DNA from 4 places in the Vreelandella sp. L-15 genome. Region 1 is predicted to be linked to each of the others. Evidence: predicted binding sites of a transcription regulator. Region 1 holds the regulator's gene; each other region holds the start of a gene.
The links. The regulator sigma-54, encoded in region 1, starts transcription at its own class of promoters, with help from an activator protein. The targets are predictions, from matches to a motif close to TGGCACNNNNNTTGCTNT.
Positions count from the first base shown of each region.

Region 2: a site for sigma-54 is predicted at 1,133-1,150, ahead of urtA (urea ABC transporter substrate-binding protein). Genes of this name have one in related genera too.
Region 3: a site for sigma-54 is predicted at 1,319-1,336, ahead of AC13CY_RS03675 (urease accessory protein UreD). Genes of this name have one in related genera too.
Region 4: a site for sigma-54 is predicted at 1,282-1,299, ahead of speB (agmatinase). Genes of this name have one in related genera too.

Region 1 is NZ_JBSXNN010000092.1:85,544-87,745, reverse strand. Features, by position in the region: gene ptsN (PTS IIA-like nitrogen regulatory protein PtsN) at 1-156, opposite strand, end outside; gene hpf (ribosome hibernation-promoting factor, HPF/YfiA family) at 161-469, opposite strand; gene AC13CY_RS13955 (RNA polymerase factor sigma-54) at 567-1,982, opposite strand; gene lptB (LPS export ABC transporter ATP-binding protein) at 2,088-2,202, opposite strand, start outside.
Region 2 is NZ_JBSXNN010000033.1:11,416-13,617, reverse strand. Features, by position in the region: gene urtA (urea ABC transporter substrate-binding protein) at 1-989, opposite strand, end outside; gene AC13CY_RS03625 (tripartite tricarboxylate transporter permease) at 1,367-2,202, opposite strand, start outside.
Region 3 is NZ_JBSXNN010000033.1:19,906-22,107, forward strand. Features, by position in the region: gene AC13CY_RS03655 (diguanylate cyclase) at 1-8, shown strand, start outside; gene AC13CY_RS03660 (copper chaperone PCu(A)C) at 57-587, shown strand; gene AC13CY_RS03665 (PepSY domain-containing protein) at 605-955, opposite strand; gene AC13CY_RS03670 (PepSY domain-containing protein) at 952-1,221, opposite strand; gene AC13CY_RS03675 (urease accessory protein UreD) at 1,378-2,202, shown strand, end outside.
Region 4 is NZ_JBSXNN010000079.1:54,912-57,113, reverse strand. Features, by position in the region: gene AC13CY_RS11715 (YjiH family protein) at 1-83, opposite strand, end outside; gene speB (agmatinase) at 221-1,171, opposite strand; gene AC13CY_RS11705 (sigma-54 interaction domain-containing protein) at 1,459-2,202, shown strand, end outside.

The sequences.
Region 1 (2,202 bases):
CTCGCGGCCAATGAGTCGGCTAAACACCTCTTGGCTATCTAGGCTGGGTGTATTTTGGGCGATAAAGGTGCTGAAAAACTCCAGCACCCGTTTTTTGCTGCCCCCGGGAACGTCATAAAGCACGCGCTCCGGGGGGAGGATGGTTTCCAACGTCATTGAGTTAACGCACACCAGCGCCCTGGGCGCGAGCTTGTGCTTTTTCCTTATGTTTAACGAGTTGACGATCGATTTTGTCTGCTAGCGCATCAATAGCGGCATACATGTCGTTATCAAGCGCTTCGGCGTGAAGGTCTGCACCGGCAGCGTGCAGTGTGCAGGCTGCTTGCTGGCGCTCCTTCTCAACAGATAAGGTCACTTGCACCGTGGTAATGTTGTCGTAGTGGCGTTCAACGCGCTCTAGCTTTTCGTTAACGTAGTCGCGCAAGGCGTCAGTCAGTTCAACGTGATGACCAGTGATGTTTACTTGCATTGACGTGCTCCTTATCCATCGGACTGTACTTCGATTGTAACCCTTTTTACGCTATTGCAAAGCCCTTGCGTTGAGTTTGTTCATACGTACCGCTTAACTAGCGTAAACGGCGGCGCTCACTTGACGAGGGAATGCCCATTGACTCCCGATATTTTGCGACAGTACGCCGTGCAACGCTAATGCCCCCCTCTTCAAGCAGAGTCACCAAGCGGCTATCGGAGAGCGGTTTTCCTGAGGGCTCATCCTGAATCAGCTTTTTGATGCGGGCGCGAATGGCTGTGCTGGAGTGGCTGTCGCCGCCGTCTTGGCCGCTTACCTGGCTTGAGAAGAAGTACTTAAGCTCGAAAACGCCCCGTGGCGTGTGAATAAATTTCTGCGTGGTCACACGAGATATGGTGGATTCGTGCATCTCTACCGCTTCAGCAATATCCGCTAAAATCAGCGGTTTCATTGCTTCTTCGCCATGCTCCAGAAAGCCAATTTGGCGTGCAATAATTTCACGCCCAACTCGTAGCAGCGTGTCATTGCGACTCGATAAGCTTTTGATCAGCCAGCGGGCTTCTTGGAGGTGCTCTTTGAGGAACTGGTTGTCTTGGCTTTTGTCTGCGCGTTTGATCAAGCTGGCGTAGTCGGGCTGTATACGCAAGCGTGGTAGTGCTTCTGGATTGAGCTCTAAATGCCAACCTTCATTGTCGTGCCGAACGACTAGGTCGGGGGTGATGTAGCTGTCGTCGGTAACGCCATAGGTGCTCCCAGGGCGTGGGTCAAGGCTGCGAATTAAACGGATGACATCGTCAAGCTGCTCGTCATCAAGGCTTAAACGGCGCTTGAGAAGCCGCATATCGTCTTTGCCTAATGCTTCCAAAAACTGGCGAACCAGCCGTTTGGCGGGCATTAGCAGAGGGGTGTCCTCAGGTAGTGAGGCGAGTTGCAGCATCAGGCATTCACGCAGGTCTCGGGCAAAGACGCCGGTGGGCTCAAATTGCTGCAAGCGCAGCAGGGTATTTTCCACTTCCCGCTGGCTTAAGCTGTCATGGCCTTGGGCTTTTAATCCTTCCCGAATGTCATTAAGCGGCTGGGTGAGATAGCCGTTGGCATCCAGCGCATCAATCAGGCTTTCCGCGATGGCGTATTCTCGCGGGCTAAAGTCTGTCATGGCCAGTTGCCATAGCAGGTGGCCATGTAGGCTTTGTCCAGCGGCTTGGCGCTCGAAGTCGGGGCCTTCACTGCTGCCACCCAGGCTGCCTATGTCTTGATAGGTATCTGACCAGTCACTGTCGACGGAGAGTTCGTTGGGGATGCTCTCGGACCACTCAGCCTCTTGAGGCTCACTGACAGCCTGCTCGCCAAACTCATCTTCTTGCTCAAGCATGGGATTGGCATCTAGCGCTTGCTGAATTTCTTGACGAAGGTCCAGCGTCGATAGCTGAAGCAGGGCGATAGCCTGCTGCAGCTGAGGTGTCATGGTCAGCTGTGTGCCGATACGCAATTGGAGAGAAGCTTTCATGACCATCTGAGAACCACTCGTTAATCAGAAAGCTCCACCCTAGAGCGAGTTATGGCTTGGTGCAAGTGCAATAAGCATGCCACTAAAAGAAATGCTTCTGCAGGTCACTGTTTAAAGGCGGAAATCAGCGCCTAAATAGACATCTCGAACCTTCTGGTTGTTGAGGATTTCCTGGGCGTTTCCACTGGCAATGATGTGACCGTCGCCAACAATGTAGGCAATATCA
Region 2 (2,202 bases), on a different contig from region 1:
ATGTAGTGCGCTTCCATGGGGTCGTTGGTCACCGCCATCTCGTCACCGGTGTGCTCGATCCAGGCGTCGATAAAGTCGTAGTTGGCGTCGGTGTCCACGCTCATGAAGTAGTTCCAGGCGGCCAGGTGGCCCACTAGCGGCGCGGTGTCGATACCGGAAAGCTCCTGCTCACCCACCGAGAAGGCAATCACCGGAATGTCGGCGGCATCGATCCCCTGGTTGGCCAGCTCGCGGTAGAACGGCACGTTGGCATCGCCATTGATGGTGGAGACCACCGCCGTGGGCTTGCCCTCTTCGCCAAAGCGGCGGATTTCGGAGACGATGTTCTGCCAGTCCGAGTGACCAAACGGCGTGTAGTTGACCATGATGTCTTCTTCGGCCACACCGTGCTCATCTTTCAGGAACGCTTCCAAGATGCGGTTGGTGGTGCGCGGGTAGACGTAGTCGGTGCCGATCAGCGCGAAGCGTTCGATACCGACTTCGTTGATCAAATACTCAACGGCAGGAATGGCCTGCTGGTTGGGGGCGGCACCGGTGTAGAAGACGTTTTCAGACGACTCTTCGCCTTCGTACTGCACCGGGTAGAAAAGCAGGCCATTCAGCTCTTCCACCACCGGCAGCACCGCTTTACGGGAGACGGAGGTCCAGTTGCCGAAGATCACATCCACTTCTTCCTGGGCCAGCAGCTCGCGGGCGCGCTCGGCAAACAGCGGCCAGTTAGACGCGGGGTCAACCACCACGGCTTCTAGCTGACGGCCAAGCAGGCCTCCGGCTTCGTTCTGCTGCTCGATGAGCATTTCCACGGTGTCTTTCAGGGTCGATTCACTGATGGCCATGGTGCCGGAGAGCGAGTGCAGAATACCGACTTTGATGGGGGCGTCGTCTTGGGCAACCGCTTGCGCGCTGGCGCCCATCACAGCGGCGGTGATCAGGGCCGTGGCGAAACGGCCAAGGGTACGAGGGTGTGTCTTGCGCTGCAGTGTGGTCACTTGAACCTCCTTGCGCCCCTTATGGTTGGGGCTCGTGTTTGGGGTACCGCGACCAAGCGTTGTCGTTATTGAGGCGACGGGGCACTTGGTGCGTCCACTCGTGGGTCGCGAGTTACAACTCGTATTCACACGTCGCTATACACACTGCAAGGGGTGCGCCAATGTGGAACAAAGGCCACTATTAAAAATACAATCAATCACTTAGCCGTGTACAAAAAACACAACTCAGGCGGCTTAGCACCAAGATGGCGCAACGCGGCGGCGCGCATGCACGATATTCATGCACCAACACGGCGCTTTGCACCACCGGCGGGGATGCACCATAAAAAAAGCGCCCTAGCAGACGCTAGGGCGCTTTGGGGGTACCGCACTGAGCGTTAGTTAGCGGCAGTGGCCGCTTTATTACGACGCTTCTTGAGCAACGGCAGGCCCAGCGACAGCATCGCAATCACCAACAGAGAGAGCGAAATCGGCTTATCGATAAAGGTGGTCCAGTCGCCACCAGAGATCTGCAGCGCCCGGCGCATGGACTCTTCCATAATGTTACCCAGGATCAGCGCAAGGATCAGCGGCGCAGTGGGGAAGCCAAACAGGCGCATGCCCAAGCCCAACAGGCCAAAGCCCAACAGCAGCAGCAGGTCGAAGACGCTAAAGCTCATGCCGTAAACGCCGATCATGCAGAAGATCAGAATCATCGACAGCAGCAGCGGGCGCGGCAGGTCGAGGATTTTAGCGATCAGCGGGATCAGCGGCAGGTTGAGCACCAGCAGGAAGATGTTGCCGATATACATGCTGGCAATCACGCCCCAGAACACGTCCGGACGTTGCTCCAGCATCATCGGGCCAGGGGTGACGCCCATTACCAGCAGCGCGCCCAGCAGTACCGCCGTAGTGCCGGAACCCGGTACACCCAGGGTTAAAAGCGGCACGAAAGAGCCGGTACACGCAGCATTGTTGGCCGCTTCCGGCGCGGCCACGCCTTTGATGTTGCCTTGGCCAAAGGTGTCGCCATCTTTCGCTAGGCGCTTCTCCATGCTATAGCCCAGGAAAGAGCCAATGGTGGCGCCCGCCCCCGGCAATACGCCGGTAAAGAAGCCCAGTACGGAGCTGCGGCCAATCGGGCCAGCAATTTTCTTCACTTCACTACCGCTCAGCTTGAGCGAGCCGATGGCATTGCGCGGAGCTTCCTTGCCACCGCCCCCACGCAGCAGCA
Region 3 (2,202 bases), on a different contig from region 1:
CTGAGTAATATCGCGGTAAGCGCTAGGTTTTGGCGATGTGACCCACGGAGAACACTATGTTAATGCGCCGTTTTATGCTGTTAACCGCACTGCTGTTCATGAGCACGCCGCTGATGGCGGCTCATCATGGCAGCGACCACTCTAATGCCATGGAGGGCCACTCCTCTATTGAAGTGGCGCAACCCTGGACCCGTACAACGCCGCCGGGGGCCGGGGCGGGCGGTGGCTTTGTCACTCTCACCAATCACGGCGCTGGCGATGACATGCTGCTGGGGGCGACCAGCCCGATCACCGAGCGTGTCGAGATTCATATTATGGAGATGGACGGCGATGTGATGCGCATGGCACCCCTGCCCGGTGGCATTGAGCTACCGGCGGGCGAGAGCGTGACGCTAGCGCCGGGCGGTTTACACTTAATGTTGATGGAACTGGGTTCTCCCATCGTTGAGGGTGAACCTGTCCCTGTGACGCTTGAATTCCAGCACGCCGAGCCGATGGAGATCGAGCTTCAGGTGCTGCCAGTAGGTGCTTCTCCGGAAGGGAGCCACCATGAAGGTGCCCATGATCATGGGCACGCGGCGCACTAAGTCGGCCCACCGCCCTGTTAGCCTTGGCGAGCGGGGCGACGTTCCTGAAGTGGCCGCACGATCAGCCAGTCGATGATCAGCATCACGATCAAAGACGCCCCAACGAGCGGAAACAGCACGCCGCCAATCACGAGAAGGGCGATTAACCCACGAAACACGCGTTTATCGGTGGGCAAGGGCGGCACGCCCATGGCACCTGATGGGCGACGCTTCCACCACATCACGCCTGCGGCCACGCACATCACGATGATGGCGATGCATACCGCCAGCAGGAAAAGCTGATTGATAAGCCCAAACTCCTGCCCCAAGTGAACGTTAATCCCAAACTCCAGCCAGCGGCCTAGCGGGCCATAGTCGGCGTAGCTCATATCGAGCAGCGGCTCACCACGCCGCCCCTGCCGTTGCGCGGCCACCAGAGATAAATGCCGGTGGCGACTAACAAAATCGACCAGCCCGCGGCAATCTCAATCAGCTTGCGCGGGGTTTGCCCGAAGAACTTGAAGCTATGCAGGTAGCGAACGGTCCACATCACCGTTCCCCGGTCATCCAGCGAACCAAGCACCTCAGCCGTATAGGGATTGACGTACACCGCCAGCCGTTCGCCGGTTAGGTGCAATGTGATGGCTATATGCACATATTTGGTGCATTTTTGGTGCATTGGAGGGCTGGGCAAGAGGGTTGAGGCTCAAAAAAAGGTCTTTATGACGGTAAAAAAGCGCCTTTCACCATTTTGGCGCATTCTTTGCATTTATAAGGCAATGATGAATCCACCAGAAAGCGATAGCGCCCCATGATGTTGAGCGAACTTGCCTCACCCGCTGCTGGTTCCGGCCACCGCTTTGACGCCGAGCGCCGCTGGGCCGCCTCGTTGGCCCTGCGTTTTGCCAACCGCAATGGCGTGACCCGGTTAGTGCAAGCGCGCCACCAAGGGCCGCTACGGGTACAGCGCCCCTTCTACCCGGAAGGCAGCCAGGAAGCGTGCCACATTTACGTGCTGCACCCGCCCGGCGGGCTCGTGAGCGGTGATGCGCTGACCATCCGCGCCCATGTAGAGCGCGGTGCCCATGCGCTGCTCACCACGCCCGCTGCCAATAAGCTCTACAAAGCCGACAGCCAAGGCGTGGCCTGGACGCAGCACACCGAGCTGACGGTAGAAGAGGGCGGCACCTTAGAGTGGCTACCCCAGGAAACCATCGCGTTTAACGGCTCAAAGGGTACTCAGCGCACCCATATTGCGCTGCAGGGTAATGCCCGCTGCCTAGGCTGGGAAGTGATGGCGCTCGGACGCCCGGCCAGCGATCTGCCCTATGTCACGGGGCGCATCGAACAGCACTTTCGCTTAACCCTGGATGGCAAGCCGCTGTGGCTTGAACGCCAGCCGCTGGACCCCGCACACCCACGCTTTGCGGGCCGCTGGGGGCAGGGCGGCGCCACGGTGCAGGCCACGCTCTGGGCGGTGGGTATTGACGATGCCGCTGTGGCTATTGAAGCACTGCGCGAAGCGCTGCCGGATAACCCCCGCTGGGCGGTAACCGTGCGCCACGGCGTACTGCTGATGCGCTATCTAGGCACATCCCGTAACGAAGCCTGGGCGCTGTGTGAACAGGCCTGGCAC
Region 4 (2,202 bases), on a different contig from region 1:
GGAATCAGAAACTTCAGCAAATGCGCGCGGGGTATCGACGTGGACGAAGCGGATACTTCCAGCGTCGCGTTAGAGTGTGACATACGGTTCACCTATTGGATGTGATTATTGGAGGTGGGCTGGCGGCGTCCTGAAAGGGAGCACCGCTCCTCTTCCTGTGTATTGTCATCCGCGCCTTGTCAGGTCGGCGCTTGGTGCAGGGCACTTTTGCAGGCAGCGCTTACGGGCGGCGTTGCGCTGCGGGCAGTACGCAGAGCATTTCATACAGCAGCGTGGCGCCCATCAGCGCCGTGTTGCCGCTGGGGTCGTACGGCGGCGACACCTCGACCAGGTCCCCGCCCACGATGTTCAAGCCAGCGGCACCACGCACGATTTCCAGCCCTTGAGCAGAGGTCAGCCCGCCCATTTCCACCGTGCCGGTACCGGGGGCGACCGAAGGGTCCAGACCATCGATGTCGAAACTGATGTACACGGGGGTATCGCCCATTTGCTCACGCACTTCAGCCATCAGTGGGGCCAGCGAGCGGTACCAGCACTCCTCGGCGGGCACTACGCGGAAACCCTGCTTGCGGCACCAGTCGAAATCCTCCGGGGCATAGCCGGTTCCACGCAGGCCGATTTGCACGACCTTGTTATGAGCCAGCAGCCCTTCCTCCTGGGCGCGGCGGAACGGCGTGCCATGGGCAATGGGCTCACCGAACATGTGCTCGTTCACATCCGCGTGGGCATCGATATGGATCAAGCCCACCGGGCCGTGCTTTTTGGCCATGGCGCGTAGAATCGGCAGCGTCAGCGTGTGCTCGCCCCCCAGCGTCAGAGGAATGCAGTCATGCTTCAGCACGTCGTCGTAGAAGGCGGTGATGATGTCGACGCTTTTCGGCAGGTGAAAGGTGTTGATGGGTACGTCACCGATATCGGCGACCTGAAGCCGCTCGAAGGGAGCCGCCCCCGTGGCCATGTTGTAGGGGCGCAACATGCGCGATTCATCGCGAATCTGGCGTGGCCCCAGTCGGGTACCCGGGCGATTGGAGGTGCCGATATCCATGGGAATGCCGATAAATGCCGCGTCCAACCCTTCTGCGCTCTGTTGCGTGGGCAGGCGCATCATGGTGGCGGGGCCTGCAAAGCGTGGCATGGTGTTGCCGCCCAGCGGCTGATTGAATTCCGACATCGTTCTCTCTCCTTGGATTTATTGTGGCCAGCCTGACGGGCTGGCGCTTCAGCGATTTATCCAGCTCATACCGCTCATGTATCGTTGATGCACAGTTCAATACACAGACCACTGCACAGACCATGCCAAGTCACCTGCGCTGATAAATAGGGAGGTTTACCGCCCCATCGATGCAAAAATGAATCGCAACGCCAATGAAATGATGCAAAAATGAATCAATGAGTCATATTTGCATTATCCTGTTCATCTAACGATACAAAAGCCGGTGCGGTAGATAAGGAAGACGCATGAGTGAAATCGACAGGCGCGTACTGCAAACCATCGTGGAAACCGCCAATGACCACTTCTTTATCGTCAGCGGCGACGGTCAGATTATGGATATCAGCCCCGGTGCCGAGGCGGTATACGGCGTATCACGGGAGGAGCTGCTTTCCAGCAGCGTTCAACAGCTCCAGGCCGCCGGTGTTCTGAAACCGTCCATCACCATGGAAGTCATCCGCACTCGACAGCCCGCTCAGCTAATGCAAATCACCGGCACGGGCCGCCGCGTCATTGCCGAAGCCTACCCCGTGTTCGCCAACGGCAAGCTGGAGCGCATTGTCAGCCGCTCACGGGATTTGACCGACCTTCAGCTGCTGCAGGACGAATACGCTCTGCTGCAAAAACGTTTTAGTGAACACTTGAAACGCAGCCAGGCCGCCCCCGATGCCGAAGAGCAAGCGCTGGATGCTGCGCTGGACCACCTTCAGGTCAGAAGCCATGTGATGCGGGAAATCGCCCTGTTGCTCAAGCGCGTGGCATCATCGGATGCCAACGTGCTGATGCTGGGGGAGTCTGGCGTGGGCAAGACAGCCTTTGCCAAGCAGCTCCACCGCTGGAGCGAGCGCCATCATGGCCCGTTCATCGAGGTCAACTGCGCAGCGATCCCGGAAAACCTGTTCGAGTCGGAGATGTTCGGCTACCAGCCCGGCGCCTTCAGCGGTGCCGCGCGGCAAGGCAAGGCCGGACTGCTGGAGCAGGCCGAAGGGGGC